One region of the Metabacillus sp. YM-086 genome, then DNA from elsewhere that is predicted to be linked to it. Evidence: riboswitches for the same ligand, from Rfam matches in the RefSeq annotation. Region 1 holds a riboswitch; each other region holds the start of a gene.
The links. A riboswitch is a leader RNA that binds a small molecule or an ion and turns the genes downstream of it on or off. The one in region 1 is predicted to bind cyclic di-GMP.
Positions count from the first base shown of each region.

Region 2: it holds a riboswitch for cyclic di-GMP, as region 1 does, so the genes downstream of both, ACEWK1_RS02335 (hypothetical protein) here and ACEWK1_RS09860 (amidase) in region 1, are expected to answer to the same signal.
Region 3: it holds a riboswitch for cyclic di-GMP, as region 1 does, so the genes downstream of both, ACEWK1_RS10240 (GGDEF domain-containing protein) here and ACEWK1_RS09860 (amidase) in region 1, are expected to answer to the same signal.
Region 4: it holds a riboswitch for cyclic di-GMP, as region 1 does, so the genes downstream of both, ACEWK1_RS07650 (anti-repressor SinI family protein) here and ACEWK1_RS09860 (amidase) in region 1, are expected to answer to the same signal.

Region 1 is NZ_JBLUOI010000017.1:20,212-25,784, reverse strand. It holds gene spoIIID (sporulation transcriptional regulator SpoIIID) at 472-747, shown strand; gene ACEWK1_RS09880 (rod shape-determining protein) at 904-1,905, shown strand; gene ACEWK1_RS09875 (hypothetical protein) at 2,235-2,357, shown strand; gene ACEWK1_RS09870 (hypothetical protein) at 2,391-2,513, shown strand; gene ACEWK1_RS09865 (hypothetical protein) at 2,547-2,672, shown strand; gene ACEWK1_RS09860 (amidase) at 2,819-3,709, opposite strand; cyclic di-GMP riboswitch class I at 3,751-3,840, opposite strand; gene ACEWK1_RS09855 (flagellar hook-basal body protein) at 4,043-4,876, shown strand; gene ACEWK1_RS09850 (flagellar hook-basal body protein) at 4,893-5,573, shown strand, end outside.
Region 2 is NZ_JBLUOI010000003.1:89,808-95,380, forward strand. It holds gene ACEWK1_RS02310 (GNAT family N-acetyltransferase) at 1-277, shown strand, start outside; gene ACEWK1_RS02315 (MOSC domain-containing protein) at 559-1,287, shown strand; gene ACEWK1_RS02320 (DinB family protein) at 1,523-2,026, shown strand; gene ACEWK1_RS02325 (helix-hairpin-helix domain-containing protein) at 2,065-2,523, shown strand; gene ACEWK1_RS02330 (hypothetical protein) at 2,611-2,754, opposite strand; gene ACEWK1_RS02335 (hypothetical protein) at 2,870-3,196, opposite strand; cyclic di-GMP riboswitch class I at 3,254-3,339, opposite strand; gene ACEWK1_RS02340 (nucleotidyltransferase family protein) at 3,545-4,114, shown strand; gene ACEWK1_RS02345 (NAD(P)-dependent oxidoreductase) at 4,196-4,459, shown strand; gene ACEWK1_RS02350 (hypothetical protein) at 4,480-4,833, shown strand; gene ACEWK1_RS02355 (hypothetical protein) at 4,930-5,211, shown strand; gene ACEWK1_RS02360 (hypothetical protein) at 5,332-5,573, shown strand, end outside.
Region 3 is NZ_JBLUOI010000018.1:24,027-29,599, forward strand. It holds gene ACEWK1_RS10230 (MFS transporter) at 1-45, opposite strand, end outside; gene ACEWK1_RS10235 (undecaprenyl-diphosphate phosphatase) at 130-969, opposite strand; gene ACEWK1_RS10240 (GGDEF domain-containing protein) at 1,033-2,091, opposite strand; cyclic di-GMP riboswitch class I at 2,150-2,234, opposite strand; gene ACEWK1_RS10245 (ring-cleaving dioxygenase) at 2,390-3,367, opposite strand; gene cysI (assimilatory sulfite reductase (NADPH) hemoprotein subunit) at 3,578-5,296, opposite strand; gene ACEWK1_RS10255 (assimilatory sulfite reductase (NADPH) flavoprotein subunit) at 5,324-5,573, opposite strand, start outside.
Region 4 is NZ_JBLUOI010000012.1:39,595-45,167, reverse strand. It holds gene ACEWK1_RS07660 (DEAD/DEAH box helicase) at 1-390, shown strand, start outside; gene ACEWK1_RS07655 (YqhG family protein) at 416-1,213, shown strand; cyclic di-GMP riboswitch class I at 1,545-1,629, shown strand; gene ACEWK1_RS07650 (anti-repressor SinI family protein) at 1,661-1,807, shown strand; gene ACEWK1_RS07645 (helix-turn-helix domain-containing protein) at 1,908-2,243, shown strand; gene ACEWK1_RS07640 (hypothetical protein) at 2,501-2,695, shown strand; gene ACEWK1_RS07635 (hypothetical protein) at 2,764-3,546, shown strand; gene ACEWK1_RS07630 (PqqD family protein) at 3,546-3,812, shown strand; gene ACEWK1_RS07625 (signal peptidase I) at 3,802-4,278, shown strand; gene ACEWK1_RS07620 (ABC transporter ATP-binding protein) at 4,275-5,573, shown strand, end outside.

The DNA.
Region 1 (5,573 bases):
TCTAACAATCATAAATCAAAAAAATCTCCCATATATAGAAATAATCTCCCGACTTCCCTAATACATTATTAGAGTGTGTTTTCTTAAACCTCACTAGTACTCTCAAACATCGACAAATTTCTCGGGAAATAATCCACCCAGCTACTATTTCCTTTCGCCCCGGAAAAAAAATCAGCACAAAAAAACAATCCCCAAACCCTCAGATTTCCTGTCCTAAACGGGTGTTTTTGAAAAAAATTCAAAGAATCCCTTGTCCCACTTGAGTTTTCTTGCATATATCTTAATCCAAGCTAATAAAATGTTTACAAACCTATTCAAAGAGAGTGTTTGAGGTGAGGGATCGTGAGTGTAATTTATAATCGCTGTAATAGAGACATCATACGATCATCTAAGAGAAATTCAGCCAAAGTGACTTTTGTATGCGAGTCTCATTTCACACTTCTCACATCCATATTAGGGAGGTAGAGTGGTGTGCACGATTACATCAAAGAACGCACAATCAAGATTGGGAAGTATATCGTGGAGACAAAGAAAACAGTTCGCGTTATTGCGAAGGAGTTTGGAGTTTCCAAAAGTACCGTCCATAAGGATTTAACGGAAAGGTTACCTGAAATTAACCCTGATCTTGCGAATGAGGTAAAGGAGATACTTGATTACCATAAATCAATTAGACATTTGCGTGGTGGAGAGGCAACTAAGCTTAAGTACAAGAAGGACGAGATTTTAGAAGAAGAACCAGTGAAATAAGCACATTCTATCTACATCTTTCATAATCGACATATTCCTACACAAATACTTGAAATTATTTTACAAAATCATACTATTTTTGCGATTTTATGATACAATATTTAATTAGGTTAAACTAATTACGGGAATGAGATTTGCAAGGAGGATATAGATAGAATGTTCGCGAGGGATATTGGTATAGATCTTGGTACGGCAAATGTACTGATTCATGTTAAGGGTAAAGGAATTGTTCTGAATGAACCTTCCGTTGTTGCGTTAGACAAGAATTCCGGAAAGGTTCTTGCCGTTGGTGAAGAAGCAAGACGTATGGTAGGACGTACTCCTGGGAATATTGTTGCCATTCGCCCATTAAAAGATGGCGTCATCGCAGATTTTGAAGTAACAGAAGCAATGTTAAAGCATTTTATTAATAAGTTAAATGTAAAAGGATTATTTTCAAAACCACGCATGTTAATTTGCTGCCCAACGAATATTACATCTGTTGAGCAGAAAGCCATTAAAGAAGCTGCTGAAAAAAGCGGTGGAAAAAATGTATTCCTAGAGGAAGAACCAAAAGTAGCGGCAATTGGCGCCGGTATGGACATCTTCCAACCTTATGGAAACATGGTTGTAGATATTGGCGGTGGTACTACTGATGTCGCTGTGTTATCAATGGGCGATATTGTCACCGCCTCTTCTATTAAAATGGCAGGGGACAAGTTTGATAATGAAATCCTGCAATATATTAAAAGAGAGTACAAGCTTCTAATCGGTGAACGTACAGCTGAAGAAATTAAAATCAATGTTGCAACGGTATTCCCAGGCGCACGTTATGAAGAAATTAACATTCGTGGACGTGATATGGTGACAGGTTTACCTCGCACAATTACAGTAAATTCAACCGAAGTAGAATCAGCACTTCGTGAACCAGTTGCTGCGATTGTACAAGCTGCTAAGAGTGTCTTAGAACGCACTCCTCCAGAACTATCAGCCGACATTATCGACCGCGGCGTGATCTTAACAGGTGGCGGAGCCCTTCTAAACGGCCTTGATCAGCTACTAGCAGAAGAACTAAAAGTCCCAGTATTAGTAGCAGAGTCACCAATGGATTGTGTTGCAATCGGAACAGGAATTATGCTTGACAACATGGACAAACTTCCACGCAAAAAATTTGGATAAGTAAACTTTTGAGCCTGTGTGTACAGGCTCTTTTTTTGTCTTGTTTATATTGTTAGTTCTATAGGGAACTTTTGGCGGGGTAGTTTAGTGGAAAATTTTAAATGAGGGTGAAGGCAGAGGTGTGGGGTTGTCGTTGGGTGAATGAATGACAAAACAGGAGTGGAGGAAGGTAGAGGTGTCGTTCGTTAAGGTAGGAGGATCAATCTAAAAGCGTAAGAAGAGGAAAATGGTGATCATGCAGAAAGGAAGACCATCCCAAGACCAAAACAAGAGGAAAATGGTCATCATGTAGCTAATGAAGATCATCCCAAGAGCAAAAGAAGAGAAAGATGGTTATCATCCCGTTAATCAAGACCAATCCAAGAGCGAAAGAAGACGAAGATGGTCATCATGTAGCTAATGAAGACCATCCCAAGAGCAAAAGAAGAGAAAGATGGTCATCATCCCGTTAATGAAGACCATCCCAAGAGCAAAAGAAGAGAAAGATGGTTATCATCCCGTTAATGAAGACCATCTCAAGAGCAAAAGAAGAGAAAGATGGTTATCATCCCGTTAATGAAGACCAATCTAAGAGTGAAAGAAGAGGAAAATGGTCATCATCCCAGTAATGAAGACAATCCCAAGAGCAAAAGAAGAGAAAGATGGTTATCATTCCGTTAATGAAGACCAATCCAAGAGTAAAAGAAGAGGAAGATGTTCTTCATCCTGATAATGAAGACCACCCCAGAGTAAAACAAGAGAAGAAAGGGTCTTCATTCACGCCATGAAGACCCACTCACAGATCCAAATTAAGCAAACTGGTCTTCATCGCCACATGATTCCTAAACAAGACAACTAATATCGCCCCATCCCATAAAACCCCACAAAAAAAGCATGAACCCACCTAAGTGAATCCACGCCCAAATCCAAATCCCTACTCCAACTCCATCCAACTACCAACATGATGCACAGCAAACCCACCAAAACTTGAATAATCCTGGTATTGATCTAAAACAAGTCCTAACTGATTATTCATTTCCGCCTGACCTTCTTCAAAAAACGTAAAAAATCCGTCACTACTACCAAGATTCATCGTTTCAACTGCGATCGTTACATCTTTATTAAGCAACACAGCCAGATCCATCTCATATTTCACTAATTCAATAATGCCATTCGGGCCAACGGCTTTGTCGCGGTAGGCCATAATGGTCACTTCATCTGTATTTTTCAACGCCCATTCGGCTAGGTTTCCTTTTCCGTGCTTGTTACGGAAATTCATTTCATCAAACCAAAACGGAATGTCAACAGCGAGGCTGATATCTAATGCTGATGCGGTATTAGCGGCAGCTAAAATGGCTCCCTGGTATTTCAGAACAGCAGCACCATAGTTTGTTGTCCATTGCTCTGTTAAATATGGCTCAATATCAAGGTGAATTCCGGCGAACTTCTCACCAGCAGCTGCCCCGTTTTGATATCCACTAACCCAATTTGAAAAGTTCAAAAATGCTTTATTGTTAACACCCCAATTTGGTGCTCCATCTAACGCGTAAACATCCATACCTAGCTTTGCAGCTTCACTAATAAAAGTGTGATAGTAGGCAACATCAATACTACGGTCAATCTGCAAAAACACATGTGATACTTGCTTTGCTTCTAAAAACTGCAATGTAGCTTCACGGTCATACACAATTTTACTCGTATCCCAGAGCCATGTTGAATAATCTGGGGCACCCTCAGCTTGTGCTTTATGATTCAAAGCTAGACCTCCTAGTTGAGATCCTAATAAGAATAGTAATGTCAGAAGTACAACCTTCATTTTCATCATTTGCCTCTCCTTTTCATAAGCCCCATGGCCCAAAAAAGGAGCCTGGCAGCTTGGCAGCCGTACAATGTTCTCCATTGGGTAGGCCCATAGCTTTGCGTCCTTGCTTTTCAACAAGTTTGCCTTTTTCAGATTTTTCTTAAGTATAAGGGCTTGTCCGGTAAAAAGATATAGGAGTGGTTTCCTATCATTATTTTTCCCCTAAAATATAACAGGTAATTTCTGAAAAAATGTAATGAGAAAACAGCAAATGTCCTTTATAATAAATGATAGGGAATTCTGTCGAAAAGAATTCATTTGTACGGTAACAACTATGTGACTAAGGTGGGTGTACAGATGTTAAGAGGTTTATATACAGCAACAGCGGGAATGCTTGCACAGCAAAGACGTACTGAAATGCTTTCAAATAATATGGCAAATGCCAATACAGCGGGTTATAAAGCGGATCAAGCAAGTGTCCGCGCATTTCCCGAAATGCTTTTAAATAGATTGGAAAATAAATCAGTACCAACAACAAATGGTTCAAGCTTTGGTCAAATCACACCAATTGGTTCGATTAACACAGGTGCTTATGTTCAAGAACTACAAAGTACTTTTTCACAAGGTGGTCTTAAAGAGACTGGATTGTACTCAGATGTAGCTCTTTTAGAAGAGATTATTCCCTTAAATGCAGAAACAAATGTAAAAGGTGCTTTGTTTTTTGCGGTTCAAAATCAAGCGGGAGAAGAGCGCTATACTCGTAATGGCCATTTCACACGGGATAATAACGGGATCCTTCTTTCTGGTGGGAATCCGGTTTTATCTACAACTGGGCAGCCAATCTCCATTCAGTCTAGTGAATTCCAGGTAACGCCTGATGGCGAAGTGATTGCGGATGGAGAGTTCGTAGCGCAAATTGATGTTCGTTTTGAAGCGGATGTTCGTAACCTTGTAAAAGAAGGTAATGGTTTATACCGCACATTTAATAATGAAGAACTGCCAACAGCCGTAAACAACGAAAACATTCAATATAATCTAAGACAAAATTACTTAGAAACTTCAACAGTAGATGTTGGGCGTACGTATACAGATATGATGACAGCGTACCGTTCGTTTGAAGCCAATCAAAAGGTATTGCAAGCTTATGATAAAAGTATGGACAAGGCCGCGAACGAAATCGGCCGCATATAATAGGGGGTACTAGTAAATGCTACGCTCAATGATAACAGCGACGAATACGATGAGTCAGCTTCAAAAGCAGCTTGATCAAATCGGCCACAATATGGCTAATATTGATACACAAAGCTATAAAAGAACAGAAACTTCTTTCTCTGAGCTTGTACGTCAACAATTTAATAACCAGCCCAACGCTGCGGAGGAAATTGCAGAGCAACGTTTCGGCAGGGAATTAGGAATCAGACAGGGAACGGGAGCTATGCTTAACAGCAGCCTTGTTTTTACACAAGGAAACATGAAGCAAACAAGCAGAGAGCTTGATATTGCTTTTACTCTTCCTAATCAATTTTTACAAATTGACGTTAACGGGGAGATTAATTATACAAGAGATGGTGCATTATACTTATCACCAACAAATGATGGAACAAATCAATTATTGCTAACAACTTCTGATGGAAGTCCGGTTCTTGATGAAAATCAAAATCCAATTCGTTTTAATGATGATTTTCAAAAAATCGTTATTTCTAATGATGGAACGATTTCTACCGTTCAAAATGACCAAACAGAAGCACCACAAGAATTTCAACTCGGTGTTGTCCAAGTGGATCGCCCGCAAATGTTAATTCAAAACGGAAACAATCGGTATGGATTAAAAGATTTAGGCGGCATTCCGTTAAATGAAGTGTTAACGTTTCTAGAAGGTGAGCTGCGC
Region 2 (5,573 bases), on a different contig from region 1:
TCTGCAGGTCTTGGCGTATTATAAAGGAAATCCAGCAGGCTATGTTGATATCATTATCTCAAGTGAAACGGCAGAAATAGATAACCTAGCTGTTGAAGAAGAATTCCGAAACAAAGGAATAGCAAGTAGACTACAAAAATTTGTAATGGAAAGATTTCCCGAAAAGACGGTAATTTTAATAGCAGATGGAGAAGACACTCCGAGAGAAATGTACAAAAAACAAAATTATCAGTATTGTGGATTTAAATATGAAGCTCAAAAAGTATACCAAGATTAGTTTTAAATCATGACATAAATGTTTAGGGAGCATTAATCTGAATTCAGGGATTAACGAGCCATACACACAGAAAAGAGTAGTATCTATGAAAATACTACTCTTTTTCATATTAATTGTCAGGATCATTTAAATATGAGAGATTATGAAGGATGTCAAATAGTAGGCTTTATGATTGAGGGTTGAGGGAAAGTAGTTCAACGCTATATGAAAGAAAGGCGTATTTTACCAAATGTTGTTATACTTTTAGTGTATCAAAAATTAAAATAATGAGAGGTATTACAATGTTAATAGGTTATATTAAAGAAATTATTCGCCATCCTGTAAAATCCTTTTATGGAGAGAATGTACAAGAAACACAAGTTATGGAATATGGTTTATACGGCGACCGTAGTCATGCCTTTTTAGATAAAACGAGACAAGGGAAGTTTTTAACGATCACGCAGTTTCCTGAAATGGCTAGATATAAAGCAAGATTTGTTGGAGAGGAATCGCAAGAAGATTATCCAAATGTTGAAGTAATTACTCCGCAAGGCAAGGTGTTTAGCTGGGGAAATGAAGAACTCACGAAAGAAATAGAAGAAAAATCTAAGTGTAAAATTTCACCGATTACGTTTACCCCGTCACACGTACCATTAGGAGCAATCGAAGAAGAACATATTCAGCTGGTAACGGATGCCTCCCTAAATAGATTAAAGGAAATGTGGGGAAAAACAAATGTGGAACACAGACGTTTCCGACCGAATTTACTAATAGACTTGAATGAAAAAATTCCGTTTATTGAAGAGGAATGGTTTAACAGACAGATAAAAATTGGAAATGAAGTTGAAATAAAATTAAAAAGGCATTGCGAGAGATGTATGATTATTACAGTTAATCCTGAAAATGCTGAAAAGGATGCCACATTACTTAAAACGGTTGCAAAAGAAAGAAATAATCATTTTGGGGTTTATGCTTCTGTTACAAAAACAGGACGAATTCAAGTAGGTGATGAAGTCTTACTTTTAGATTAGGGATAGAGGTATGACATATACATAGATTAGTATACGCTGTCCGTAGACGAATAGTTGGGCAGGATAAGAGTGATCTGGTTTAAGAGAGTTTGTATATTAAATTAAAATTAAAGAATCTATGGATTAACTAGGGTGTTTTGTAAGGATAGATTTCATCTTCATTAGGTGTAATGATCATGTATATTAGTGTATAATAATAGGGGAAATTTTCCAGTGGAAAAGGGTGGGAGGATCTATGGAGAAGATAGAATATGAATGGGTCAAACAAACACGTCAGATTTTGTTAGATCAGTGTAGAGAACTGAATAAAGAGGATATGACGAAAGAGTTTGATTTTGGTTTTAAGAGTATTAGAGATTCTCTTGTTCATGTGGCGGGCTGCTATCATGCTTGGTTAGGCTCTTTTGTCCTTTCAGAAACATCATCTCCTTTACTTGCAAAGGAAACTATTTATAAAATGAAAATAGATGATATTCAACGCTATTTTCAACAAGCTGATAACTATGTAGAAAAAGTTTTCGAACAATTCAAAAACAAACTTGATGAGTTTATTGAAAAAGAGCCTGCCTGGAAAGCTGGCAGTGGGGCTATAAGCAAAACTCCCCATCAATTACTTTTCCATTCAATTACACACGAATCGCATCATAAAGGAAAAATAGTTGCAATGTTACGTCAGCTTGGTCATGTTCCAGAAAATACAGACATATTAGGATTGCCTGAAAAAGAATTCTCTATATAAAAATTAAGAAGGTTTGGCTGCAAAATAGGAGGATAATAATGGGAGTATCTATTAAATTGCCTCTATCTGACGAGGAAAAATCCCAGCTTAGAAGAGTAAAAGTTCGTGTAAATGAGTTATATACTTTTGATACAGAACAAATTGCTCAAATGTTGAATATATCGAACACAAGAGCTAAAGCTTTAAAAGGTTTAGCAGAATTTCAAACTGTACCCTCTATTGGTTACAAATTAGCTGAAAAATTGGTTTATAAATTAAATATTTTTTCATTAACAGAAATCAAAGATAAAAATCCTGCTGCTCTTTTTGATGAACAAGAACAAAAGTTAACTGTATGGACTGACAGCTGTGTTGAAGATCAAATTCGCTGTGTTGTTCACTATGCTAATAACCCGAAATGCCATAAGCAATGGTTTGATTTCACTGAAGAGAGAAAAGCATATCGAGAAAAAGTGGGTTTCCCTGAAAACAGACCTAAAAATGCTTGGTATACGTAATAAAAAAACGATCATTTTTCATAAATGATCGTCTTCTTTATGTAAACAAAGTACTCATTAGTTACATCGCGTCAATTGATAAAAATCCTATTCTTCTTCTTCTCCAATGTCATTTACGGTTTTCATTACCATTTTAATCATTTGGTATCCGCGGATCATTTGATTTGCGTCTTTTGGTGTGATTCCTTCTTTTTCTAACTGCTCAACTAATTTAATCCATTCATTACTCAATTCTAATCATTCCTTAAAATTTATCAATATATGATCGTCAAAAATCGTTATAGATGCCAAAATACAAATAAAACTTTAGTATTTTATATAACGATATGCTTCAAAATATCAGTGCTTATTGGACAATTACTATTTCTCTTGAACCATTGGCTAGTTTGTTCAAATCACTTTTAGCCTTCTCGTAGTCAGTAGTAAGATGGATGATAAAGTTCATGACATTATCATATTCTCCACGTTTACGAATTTCATAGAATACTTCTGGCTTTTCATGTTTAATGATTGTCACAAATGAGACTAAACAAATTTCTGATGCTGTGCTTTTCACTCTTAGAAATTGTTTAAGAAAATTAGTGAAATAAAATGATGATTCCTTTGAATCAGGGTACCTCATTAATAATTGATTAAATTTTTTTATTGCAGCTTGTATCTCAGTATCCTTCATAATAATCCCCCCATTAATAAATGGGTTACCAATCAATCATTATATAATCTATAAACTATTGGCAACCCGACTGTCATAGTCTTTAAGACTTTAGACTCGTAGCTTTGCGTCCTTACCTTTCGATAAGTTTGCCTTTATCAACTATATATAGGATTTTAAAGACTTTTATCCTATATTTCAACAAAATTCTACAAAATTATTATTTCTTATTTACTATATCTTACTAACATAGCTTTATGTTAAAAAGAAAGGGATTAATTGGTAAAATGGCGAATGTAAATATCGAATAGCATGATTATTTTTTGGATATCAAAGTTAATTTTACAAATTTTTATAGGGGTTTTTAGAATGAATGAAAAAGAAATTATTTCAATTGTACAACAGGATAAATGGATGATGGAGATCTTAAAATCTGTAAGAATGTTAGGCTTACCGGATTGGTGGATATGTGCTGGATTTATTCGCTCAAAAATATGGGACACGCTTCATCATTTTAATGAAAGGACGAGACTTCCAGATGTTGATGTGATCTACTTTGATTCTACTAATATAAATGAAGTAGAGGAAAAGATGCTTGAGGAAAAACTAAAAACCATAATGGCAGATGTACCTTGGTCGGTAAAGAACGAAGCAAGAATGCATTTAAAAAGTAATTTACCTCCATATTTATCTTCTGTAGATGCGATATCAAAATTTCCAGAAACAGCTACATCTCTTGGCTTAAAGTTAGATGAAAAAGGCCATATAAAATTAATAGCTCCACACGGAATTAATGATGTTGTAAATTTAGAAGTCAAGCCAACACCTTTCTTTCTAGAATCTAAAGAACGTGTAGAGGTTTATGAAGATCGAATAGCGAAGAAGAATTGGCGATCTATTTGGTTTAACTTAAAGATACACCATATTAGGAACGATTAAATGTTTTTATCTGATATTGAGTCTTAACTTAAGCTAAAACAGAGTATAAGTGATCTTAAATTGATTAAAAGAGGGACAGTTATGGATAAGTCTTATAAGATAGCTATAATTGGTGGGACGGGGAAGGTAGGACGTTATCTTGCTTCTAGAGCGTTAGAAAACGGTTATCAAGTCCGTATGCTTGTTAGAAATCCAGCAAAGTTAAGCTTCAGAGACGAAAGGATTGAGATAGTAGAAGGAAATGTGCAAAATTTGGAGGATATTCAAAAACTACTAATAGATTGTCAAGTAGTTATTAATTCTTTTGGCCAGCCAATCAGAGAGAAACCGATTTATAGTAATTAACGGAAATGATACTTGAGGTAATGGCTGAATTACAAATTGATCGTTATATTGGGGTTACAGGTGGCTCTTTAACTATTAATGGAGATAAAAAGAGCTTTATGAACAGAGTGGGAGCAAAGATGTTTGAATGTATCTATTCTAATATGATGACCGATAAGAAAAAGGAATGGCAAATTCTTAGCCGTAACACGTTAATTAAGTGGACACTAATTAGGCTTCCATTTATAGTTGATGGCATGGAAAAGGGATTTATAAAAGAAAATCTATTAGATATGCCGGGTACTACAATAACAAATCAAGATATAGCGACTTTTATCATTAACCAAGTTAAAAGTCTAGAGTACATACAAAAATCACCCTTTATCTCAAATTAATAAAACCGGGTATACTGATTACTTGCGAATTTAGTGTCACGAAAAAGCTACATCAAAAATGGTAACTTTCTTATTTTTGTAAAGGTGGGCTATAAAATGAATGCAATTATTCGTTGGATTGTTTTTATTTTTCTTATTTTCATTGCTTTTCAGTTGGTAAACAAAGGACTAGAATTAAGGTCGTTTGGAACAAATATTGATGGTGATGGTATCGGAATCCATTTTTTAGGATTAGAGATTAATGATAGAGTATCGGAAGAGAATATTTCTACATACGCAGTGGGCTTCTTTGTTAGTAGTATGATTACGTTGCTTGTTGCCTTTGTTTTTCTAGGAAAAACAAGTAATTATAATGGTCGAAAAGTAAACAAGACCTAAAAACAAAGTACCTCTGTTATAAAAATCCCAGAACCTACACTCCGACTTTTGGACTGTTTACTCATTAACTGAATCCTCAATGGATACTCATTCGTATAAAAGGGGAAGGGGGTATCATCTTTGATAATAAAGATAAGGAAATCTTTTGGTGTCCTTTTGTTGATCATCTCAGTCATTTTTGGCGCTGTATCAATTGGAATGGGTTATGGAGAACCCATTGTTATAACACTTATTATGTATTTAATATTAGGGATCTTCCCCTTAATTCTTGCACTTTTAATATTTAAAGGAAAATCAGCTATTAAATTTAAGGTATCTAATTTACGCTCTTTGTTTGTTAATCAAAGAGTGCGAGTATATGT
Region 3 (5,573 bases), on a different contig from region 1:
TTTATTAACGTTTATAACACGATACCTCCTAAAACAAACTTTCATCCTTATATGTATGTTATCTTTTTTTCACATATTTTTAAATGATAAAAAGCCTGTTCCATATTTCTCTAGAACAGGCTACCAAAATTAAAAGTATACAATCCATATCACAATAACTAATAAAATTCGATAAATCGCAAAGGGCATTAACTTGATTTTATTAATGAGCTTTAGGAAAAAGCGAATTGAAAGAAGGGCAAATACAAAGGCACTAATAAATCCTGCGATAAAAAATGGCATGGCTTCAATAGAAAAGTATTGCCAGTTTTTCAAAAGAGAGATCGCGCTTGCTCCCGCCATGATTGGTACTGCCATAATAAAAGTAAAATCAGCTGCAGCACGGTGGCTCATTCCGAGTAGAACTCCTCCTGAAATGGTTGATCCAGAACGTGAAAATCCAGGCCATAATGAAAGACATTGTATTAATCCAACAGAAAATGCTTGTTTATAAGTAATTTGATCAACTGTCTCAATTTTTACTTCCTTTGGACCAAAAAGATCGGCTGCAATCATTAAGACTGCCCCAACAACTAAACCGATTAACACAGTTGTAATAGAAAATAAATGTTCATCAATATAATCCTCGAAAAGGACACCTAGCACACCGGCTGGGATTAAGCCTACAATGACTTGAGTAAGCTTTAAACGACTTGATCCTTCCGTAGATTCAGCTGTTTTTTTGCTCAATCTACCTAAACCCAACATTTGGATAAAGCGGTCCTTAAAGACGACCACTACAGCTAAAATGGAGCCTAGTTGTATAACAATTTTAAACGTATTTGCTACATATTTACCTAAAAAATCTTCCGATTGTAACCACATATCATCGACAATAATCATATGACCAGTTGAAGAAACGGGTGCAAATTCAGTTAACCCTTCTACTAAGCCAAGTATAACAGCCTTTAAGAGTGTAAGAATATCCATCTTGTAAGCTCCTATCATTCTTTTAATCGTTAAACCACAAAAGTAAGTATAACGTTAAAATTGTCAGGAGGGAATCTCTTTTTTATTTTCGCCTTGCTCACCAAACATCATAATTTTATTTCGCCCACTAGCCTTTGCTGAATACAAAGCTTGGTCTGCCTGTTCTAATACTAGTTCAGCTAGTTGGCCCGGTTGAGACTCGGATATACCAAAGCTTGCAGTAAGTTTTCCTACTACCTTAAACTGATGTTGGCTAATTAAGAGTTTTAGTTTTTCAGCTAGCTTTAATGTTTTATCAATCGTCTCTTTTTTTGTAATGACAATGAATTCTTCTCCACCCCACCGAGCAAAAAAGTCACTTTTGTTTAAACCACAACTAATGATCCTAGAAATTTCTATTAAAACTGAATCACCAACACTATGTCCATACTGATCATTCACTTTTTTGAAATAATCAATATCAAAAAAGATAATAGAATACGTTTTACTTTCAGAATTAAGCTTTTCAAACAACTGGTGAACAGCCCGTCTATTCTCAATACCGGTTAACATATCTTTAAAAGCCATTTGCTCAAGCATTGAAGTCCTAACAGATGCATCAAGGCCTTTTCTAGCGAAAAAAAGTATAACAATATAAACAAACATTGCTAACTGGTAGTTTATAAGTGAGTTGATCATATCAACCTGTATAATGCTCAACGAAGATAGAATGATTGCTGTTGTCATAGACCATAAAACAATGGATAACACGATTCCGTAAATTCCATAGAATGTAATAAAAATATAAATATAAATCATCGGTGTCCAAATTGCAGCATCACTAATTGAATAATGTTGATTCTGAACACTTTCCACATGTAAAGACCAGTATGTTAACAATAAGTGAACAATAGACACTGATATAAAAATTGTAAGTTCAACGACTCTAAAGAAAATTCTCTTCAAGATTAAAAAGTAGGAACTTATAAAAAGGATTAAGTATGAAGCTATTATAGTTCTATCTAGAAAGTTAAATTCATTCCAACTAGGAAGACCAAATAATAGAGCCAGTAAAACAATAGGTATGACATATAAATACAGCTTTCGTTTTTGATTTTCAAATGTTGATAGATCACTATACAAGACCGTCATCTCTCCTAAAAAAAGAACTAATCCACCGATTAGTTCTTCTTTATATTAAATCGGTAACTGGCAAGCATATTCCTCAGAACTTAGCCCCTGTAGCTTTGCGTCTCTACCTTTCAGTAGATTTGCCCTTAACTATTTAGTTGGAGTTGAGAAATACAGGAATATATTCCTTGATACTTTTTACCTATAAACCTATTCTATACTAATATGGATAAATCTACAAGTAATATGAATTCTTTGTTTATAGCTATTTTTAAAAAGGAAAACCTATAAAGGTTCTCCTCCTTTTTTCCTATTCCTTTACGATCTCCTTTGTACTACGAACAGTATCAATTGGACGAACCAGCTTTTCAATTTGTTCCCGTTTTGGCTCTAGAAATGGAGGTAATGACAGCTTTTCTCCTAGAGTTTCATAAGGTTCATCTCCCATAAAGCCTGGTCCATCAGTTGCAAATTCAAAAAGTATATGGGGTGCAACTCTTGCATATAGTGATTCGAAGAAGTGACGATTCACATAGCCTGAAGTTGGAAAACCGATGCTTTGCATATGACTAATCCACTCTTCTAACACTACGCGGTCTTCAACACGGAAGGCAACATGATGAACAGTGCCATAGCCCTGAATTCCATGAGGGAGTACATCATTATGCTCTAAAATGACCTGTGCTCCATTTCCCCCTTCGCCAACTTCAAATAGGTGAAATGATCCTTCCTGTGCCACTTCCTTAAAGCCAAGTGCTCTCTCTAGTACCTCTTTCATTTGTTCCACATTATTTACTCGAATGAAAATAGGTCCTAAACCAGTAATAGCATGCTCTAGAGGAATCGGCCCTTTTTGCCATGGTGTACCAGAGGCAACTCCTTCATTTTTTTCATCTGAAATTAATTGATATTGTTGATCATCGAAGTCTACAAAGGATAATGATTTTTTCCCAAACTGCTCTTTAATTCCTGTGTGTTTAACTTCCAGGCGATCAAAACGTTTTACCCAATAATCCAATGAAGCATCTGTTGGAACTCGAAATGATGTTTTGGAAATTTCATTTGTCCCGTGTACTCCTTTTGGAATTCCAGGGAAGTCAAAGAATGTCATGTCAGTCCCTGCACTTCCTACATCATCAGCAAAAAATAAGTGATATGTCTGGATATCATCCTGATTTACAGTTTTCTTAACTAAACGCATTCCTAACACATATGTGAAGAACTCATAATTTTTCTCAGCACTACTTGTTATAGCCGTTACATGATGAATACCTTTTAATTGATTCATTGTGATCCTCCATTATTTTGTATTGTTTATATTTTAACTACAAGTTGTTAGTAACATTCCTCACAAAATATCTCTAAATAAAATATCTTGAATTAAAGATAATATATCATAGAAAAACCTTTTTTTCAAACAATAGATAATCGGCTTACTTCCAAGGCCAATTCATGAATGTATAAAAAAAGACAGGGATCCCCCTGTCTTTTTCCTATATTAATCGTGGAAGTTCGTTCCGTCTGTTGTTTCTCCGATAATACCTGCGCGAATGACAAAGTCCCCAAAGTGCTCATTTTCTTCACGTTCCTTCGCATAGCGAGGGATAATCGTATTTAGCTCTTTTAAAATTTCTTCTTCACCAATGTTTTCACGGTACATTTTGCTTAAACGGCTTCCGTCATGTGCTGCACCAAGATACATATTGTATTTACCAGGTGCTTTACCGATAAAGCCGATTTCACCTAATGCGTGACGGGCACATCCGTTTGGACAGCCTGTCATACGAATGGTAATTTCTTTATCTTTTAAACCGTTTTGATCCACAATCTCATCGATTTTATCAATTAATTTTGGTAAGTAACGTTCTGCTTCAGCCATTGCTAGACCACATGTTGGTAAAGCAACACATGCTAATGCACTACGACGTAATGCCGAATAATGCTTACCATCAGTTAAACCGTATTTTTCAATAAGTTCACTGATTTTTTTCTTTTTCTGACTTGATACATTTCCAATGATCAGGTTTTGGTTTGCTGTTAAACGGAAGTCACCTGTGTGAATTTTAGCAATTTCTCTAATACCTGTCATAAGCTTGTAGTCGTCATAATCTGTTACACGTCCACCTTCAATAAATAGCGTGAAGTTCCATTTTCCTTTCACACCTTTTTCCCAACCATAGCGATCTCCGTTATGATCGAAAGTGAATGGCTTCGCTTCTTCTAAACTCCAGCCAAGACGATTTTCTAACTCTTCTTTTACGTTTTCAAGTCCTAGGCGATCGACCGTATATTTGAAACGTGCATTTTTACGTACAGAACGATTTCCATAGTCACGTTGAATTGTAATAATCTTTTCTGCTACATCATAAGCCTGTTCTGGTTTAATGAAACCAATAACTTTCGCAAGCTGTGGATATGTTTCTTTATCACCATGACTCATTCCCATACCACCGCCAATTGCTACGTTAAAACCAACAAGCTTGTCGTTTTCAACAACGGCGATATAGCCTAAGTCTTGAGAAAAAATATCCACATCATTTGATGGTGGTACCGCAATACCAATTTTAAATTTACGTGGTAAATAAAGTGGACCGTACATTGGTTCTAGCTCATCAGTATCTGGTGTACCAGCTACTCTTTCTTCATCAAGCCATATTTCATGATAAGCTCTTGTACGTGGTAATAAATCATCACTTAATTTTTTCGACCATTCGTACACTTCTTGATGGACGTTCGATTGATACGGATTTGCCACACACATTACGTTACGGTTAACGTCCCCACATGCGGCGATTGTGTCTAACAATGAAGCATGAATACCTTGAATCGTTTTCTTCATGTTCCATTTTAAAATCCCATGCATTTGGAACGTCATACGAGTTGTTAGCTTTAACGTACCGTTTCCGTATTTTTGTGCAAGGTCGTCCATAACAAGCCACTGGTTTGGTGTTGCAACACCACCAGGTAAACGAACACGTAGCATAAATTGATAAGCTGGTTCTAATTTTTGTTTTTGACGCTCATTTCGAAGATCACGGTCATCTTGTAAATAGCTGCCGTGATGCTTCATTAAGCGGTTATCATCATCTGAAATACCTGAGCTTAATGGCTCTAGCATAGATTCTTTAAGCGTTCCACGCAAATAGTCACTTCGTTCTTTAATACCCTCAACATCACTTGGTGGGCCTTCTGGTGCTTTTAATATTTTGTTCGCCATGTTGCTAGTCTCCTTTCAATCAAAAAATCAATATACATCGCGTTGATAGCGTTTATTTTGTTTCATATCTGCAAGGTAGGCTTCCGCTTTTTCACGGCTTAATCCGCCTTCTTTTTCAATAATTTCGATCAGTGTATTGTTAACATCTTTCGCCATATGATTTTTATCACCGCAAACGTACACAACAGCCCCTTCTTCAAGCCATTGGAACAACTCTTTGCTGTGCTCTTGCATGCGATTCTGTACATAAACCTTCTCTTCTTGATCACGTGAGAAA
Region 4 (5,573 bases), on a different contig from region 1:
GAAGGGATTAACCTACAATTCTGTCATAATATTATTAACTATGATTTACCATGGAATCCAATGAGGCTGGAACAACGGATTGGACGTATCCACCGCTTAGGACAAGAACATGACGTAAACATCTACAATATGGCAACAAGAAACACTGTTGAAGAACATATTCTCACTCTTTTATATGACAAAATTAACTTATTTGAAAAAGTCATCGGAGATCTTGATGAAATTTTAACTCGACTAGAAATCAAAAACTTTGACGAGCATATTCAAGACATTATGATCAATTCAAAAAGTGATCGTGAAATGAAAATTAAAATGGAAAATTTAACATCTATTCTTGATTATGCCCAACACTCACAAGAACAACGAAAAGCGGCTAGTGGTGACAAATAAATTTTTCTGAAAGGTGGCGAAAAGCATGCAACAAGAACAAATTCACAGCTATTTAGAAAGCTTCTTCACAGCCAATTCCTGTGACATCATTGAAAAAGGTCAAGGCTACATGACTGTTCAGCTAACCATTGAAATGGACAAGGAATTAATGAACCGCCCCTTCTACTGGCATTACCTAGAAAAAACAAACGGTGTTCCGAACCCGATGAAGCTCACACTGATCACAGACCAAAATCGTGCTCCAAGTGATCTTAAAGGCGAGGTCATGCACTTCGGTGCCCCCCGCCTTCACCAAATTTTTCGTTCGACAACAAATTTAGGTAGCTATATCCGACTTTTTGAGCAGGTCAAAGAACCAGGTGGAAACATCCCACTACACCCTTGGATTGGTGTTAACATTATAGTTTCCTATCAGTGTGACATGAAAAAAGATCAGCTCTATTCGATTGGATTACATTTGGTAAGTGGGACCTTAGTAGAAAACTTTCAAGAAAAACTTGAGAAATTGGAGCTAACACCGAAGATCCCAGACCTTTGTTTTACCATGACACCGTTAATCAAACCCCAAAGTGGACTTAAACGGATTGAGCAGTTTATTATGCAATCTATTCATGAACAAGATCATTCCTGGGCGGATAAAGCGCGCGAAAGATGGAATGAGGATTTGAAGCTTTTGGATCATTTTTATGAAGATATGGATGAGAAGCCCGATTGTTATGAGGTGGAAAAGGAAGCGTTGAGGGAGCTTTATGAACCGCAGATCAATATTTCGGTTCAGAATGGTGGGATTTTTTATTTGACTCCGCAGGGGATATTTAAATAGTATTACGAAATGACAATCGGTACCGATTGTCATTTTTTTGTAAAATGTTCGACAAAAATTCAATTTTAGACACGACTTCTTATATTAATAATTTGTTAACAAAAACCCCTTAACATACTAAAAACCCCCCTAAACAGACAACAAATCAGGACTAATTACCCGTTTAATATTACAGTAAAATTAAAAAAACCATCAATTAAAGAAATTTTTCCTTATCGACACCATTCTGCACACTTTCTAAAAATTCCCTTTTATAATAAGAATAGTTAATAAGACAGACATTTTTCAAGGACTTTTGCAACGTTAGGTCAGTCATTCAGTGACAATATAATCAGTTCAAAGGCAAACCTATTGAAAAATAGGGACGCAAAGTCACAGATCTTCAGAATTAAAACTAAGATGGCTGGGCTGCCTGGAATACAGGAGTATTTTAGGAGGATGAGATAGTTGAATAATGAAACGATACACAATCTTATTAAAGACAGACAGCTTGACCACGAATGGGTTGAATTAATTTTAGAAGCATTGGAAATTGGTATTAGTGTAGAAGAAATTAAAGAATTCTTTATTAAGATGGGAAGTCCTGCTGTTTAACTCATTCTTACATAAAATTTTTTTGGAAAACCGTTCTCCATATCAAACAAATCCCTTCTTTATATGTTATAATAGCATTATTAAAGGAAGGTGACTTGACGTGATTGGCCCACGAATTAAAAAATATAGAACCCAAAAAAACCTATCATTATCCGAACTAGCAGAACGAGCAGGAGTTGCAAAATCATATTTAAGTTCGATTGAGCGCAATCTCCAGTCAAATCCTTCTGTTCAGTTTCTGGAAAAGGTGTCATCTGTACTCGGTGTATCGGTAAATACCCTCCTAAATGAACAAAATGAAACGGATCCCGAAGAACTTGACTTAGAATGGACAAAACTTGTTCAAGATGCGATGAAATCCGGTGTGTCTAAAGAACAGTTTAGAGAGTTTTTGGAATTTAATAAGTGGAGACTACAGAACGATAATGATAAATGAGAGCATGGTTGGTGGCTTAGGCTGCTTATTGTGCTTTTTTGTTTTTATGTTGTTATTTATAATGAACATGAATATGCAGATATTTTATAATTTCGTTCATTTTAAAGAAAGTACTTGTCGAAAATTAGGACTTTCCTTTTAGGAATTAGGTATATATAATGTTATTGAGAACAACAAAGTGTATAACGAACTATAACAGACAGACTTCCTCACTCTGTTTGTTCTTTATAAAGAATTAAAATAGGAGGTGAGAAAAAATGACACAAAAAATTACTAGTGATCGTCCAATTGTTTTGGAACATCAAGCAATTCGGTTTGAGACTGCTCAGAGTTGGAATCCAGGTAAAGGAAATAGAGATCATAAAGGAACAGGAAATGATGGAATAAACTTTCCACCTTCTAATCCAAATACTATTCCAGGAGGAGCTGGAACGCCCGGTAAAGGAAAATAAATAAATAAATAAAACTGAAAATGGGGGTCAGCTTTGACCTCCTTCATAGAAAAGAGGTAAAACCTAAAATGTATTCTGTCAAATTTAAAATAGCAGAACACCATTTTTTAGCCCATAGTTATTCTAATAAGATACCAGATATAATAAAGAAAATTATTCTTCAGTTCAATTCTGAAGTTAATACACCTGACCTCACCTTACAAATTGAAAATGGGTATGGTATTCCATTTGAAAATTGTATAGTAACCATTACTAAAACTGAAGAGTATATTTCTTATAAACGCGCTGATTATCTAATTCGTGTAGATCATTTATACAGAAACGCAATGATTTGGGTACATGATGAACTTGCTTTAAAACATGCTTTAATGAATTTGTATAGCTCTTTTATCGTCTATCATAATTGGGGAATCCTACTTCATTCTTCTTGTGTTATTGATAACGACAATGCACATATTTTTTCCGGACATTCTGGTGCGGGGAAATCTACAGCTGCAAGACTTTCTTCACCAAGGGAATTATTATCTGATGAGGCATCTATTATTAAAATTTCCCCTGACAGTGTAACTGTCTTCGATTCCCCTTTTAGAAGTGAATTAAATAGTAAATGCATAAATACATCATTTGAGTTAGGGAGTATTCAACTACTACATCAATCTCTAAAGAATAAAAGAGAACAAATACAAAAATCAAACAGCATGCTACATTTAATGGACAAAGTCTTTTATTGGGATGATTCTCCCAAGGAGACTACTAAAATCTTTCATTTGCTCCATTACCTAGTACACCAAGTACCAATCTATGACCTCCATTTTCAAAAAAACAATACCTTTTGGGAGATGATCTCATAATGACACAGTATATCAAAAAAAGTGATTATGAAGCTGTTCAGCTTGATGATCAGTGGATTATATTAAATACAGACCAATTTACAGTAACAAAATTAAATGATTTGGGTGGATATTGCTGGTCTTTACTTGACTCACCTCAAACTGTTGAAAGGATGACGCAATTGATTGAGGAAAAATATCTTTTAGATAATAACTCCCTTTCTTCTAGTATACAAGAATTTCTACAAGAGTTAATAGAATATGGATTGGTCCAACATGCAGTTTAATCAAGATACTGTCGAGTTATTACTAATAACTATAAAAAAATACGGTTGGATAGATCTACCCTCGTATGGTACTAGCATGTACCCTTACATAAAAAAAGGAAACATATGCCGTTTTGTTGCATTTGATGAAATGAACGTTAAAAAAGGAGACATTTTACTTTATCATACAAACTCTGGTCAATTAATAGCCCATCGATTACTTTCTGTTCTAAAACAAGATAATAATCAGAAACAATTTGTTTTAAAAGGTGATACAAATCTATGTACAGATGAGCCTATTAATCAAAATCAAATAATAGGTAAGCTTATCACAATCCAAACTACAAAAAGTAAGAAATACACAAATAAGTTCCCCTCCATTGCCTGGAGCAAGTTCATATTATCTTTTCCAATTGTTTCAAGGCTACTAAGATACTATCTGTCATTAGAATATCAATACAAAAATCGTTCGGGAGTCTCTACATGATAACTGATAAACTATCATCTATCTTAAAGGAAATAAATTTAAAAGGAATCAAGAGAACCTTTCAGTTATTAGGTCCATATATCCTTTCTAGCTGGAAATCGTATACTGGAATTATCGTTATTTTATTCGCAGATATTTTTTTAACTATCGGTTTTGCTTGGTTCTTTGGAACAATTACAGATGCAGCAGTATCTGGGGAATTCGATAAAATTAAATCCTTACTGCTTGTTGTATCAATCCTAATTGTTATCAGCCAAATAGTTACCTTTTTTAATACCTATTTAGAATCCTATGTAACAAGTAAAATAAAAAGAGATCTAAAGGAATATGTCCTAAAACAAATTATGTTGTTACCCACTAGTAAACTGTCAAAAATCCGTACTGGTGAACTAATGACTCATTTTACAAATGACATTAATTGTATTGATGGTGTAATTGGTAGTAACCTTATATACCTTATTCAACTTCCACTAATATCAATAGCTGTGTTTATTTACATGCTCCAAATTAATTGGCAATTATCAGTGCTTAGCCTCTTTATCATCCCCATCGCAATAGTCGCTGGTGGGATTTTTGGTATTCTTATTAGAAATAATAGTCGAACAATTTACAATAAAATAGGTGATATAAATAGTCAGCTCAATGAAACATTTCAAGGAATACCAATTATCCGCTCATTTCTTATTGAACGATTGTTTTTAAGGAAATTTTATGATCAAAACCACTCTTTGTTTGACTTGGAGATGAAAAATGCTAAACTACGTGGGACCTTTTATGTTGTTGGTGGTCTGATTTCGTCTATTACCTACATTATAAGCCTTTGTTTAGGAGCTTTTTTTGTATCTAATGGACAAATCACAGTTGGTTCTCTTCTAACTTTCGTAACCCTAATGCAACATCTAATTAGTCCTCTTACAGGGCTTGCAGGCTTATGGGGAAGCTTTCAAAGCTCAGCATCTGCTGTTGAACGGATCTCAAATGTACTCGATATTCAACCAATAAATAAAGAGCTCCCTACCTATGTTGATTCAGTTAAAATACCTAAAACTATACAGTTTAGTCATATTTCTTTCTCCTATGATCAAGAAACACAGATTTTTAATTCACTAAACTTAACGATCCAAACTGGAAAGGTTATTGCATTTGTAGGTCCTAGTGGTGCAGGAAAAACAACATTATTTCACTTACTTCAAGGATTTTATCAGCCACAATCCGGGCAAATTTTAATGGATAACACTCCCATAGATCAACTATCTTCCTCTCACCTCAGAAGTACTTTTGCTCATGTCGCACAA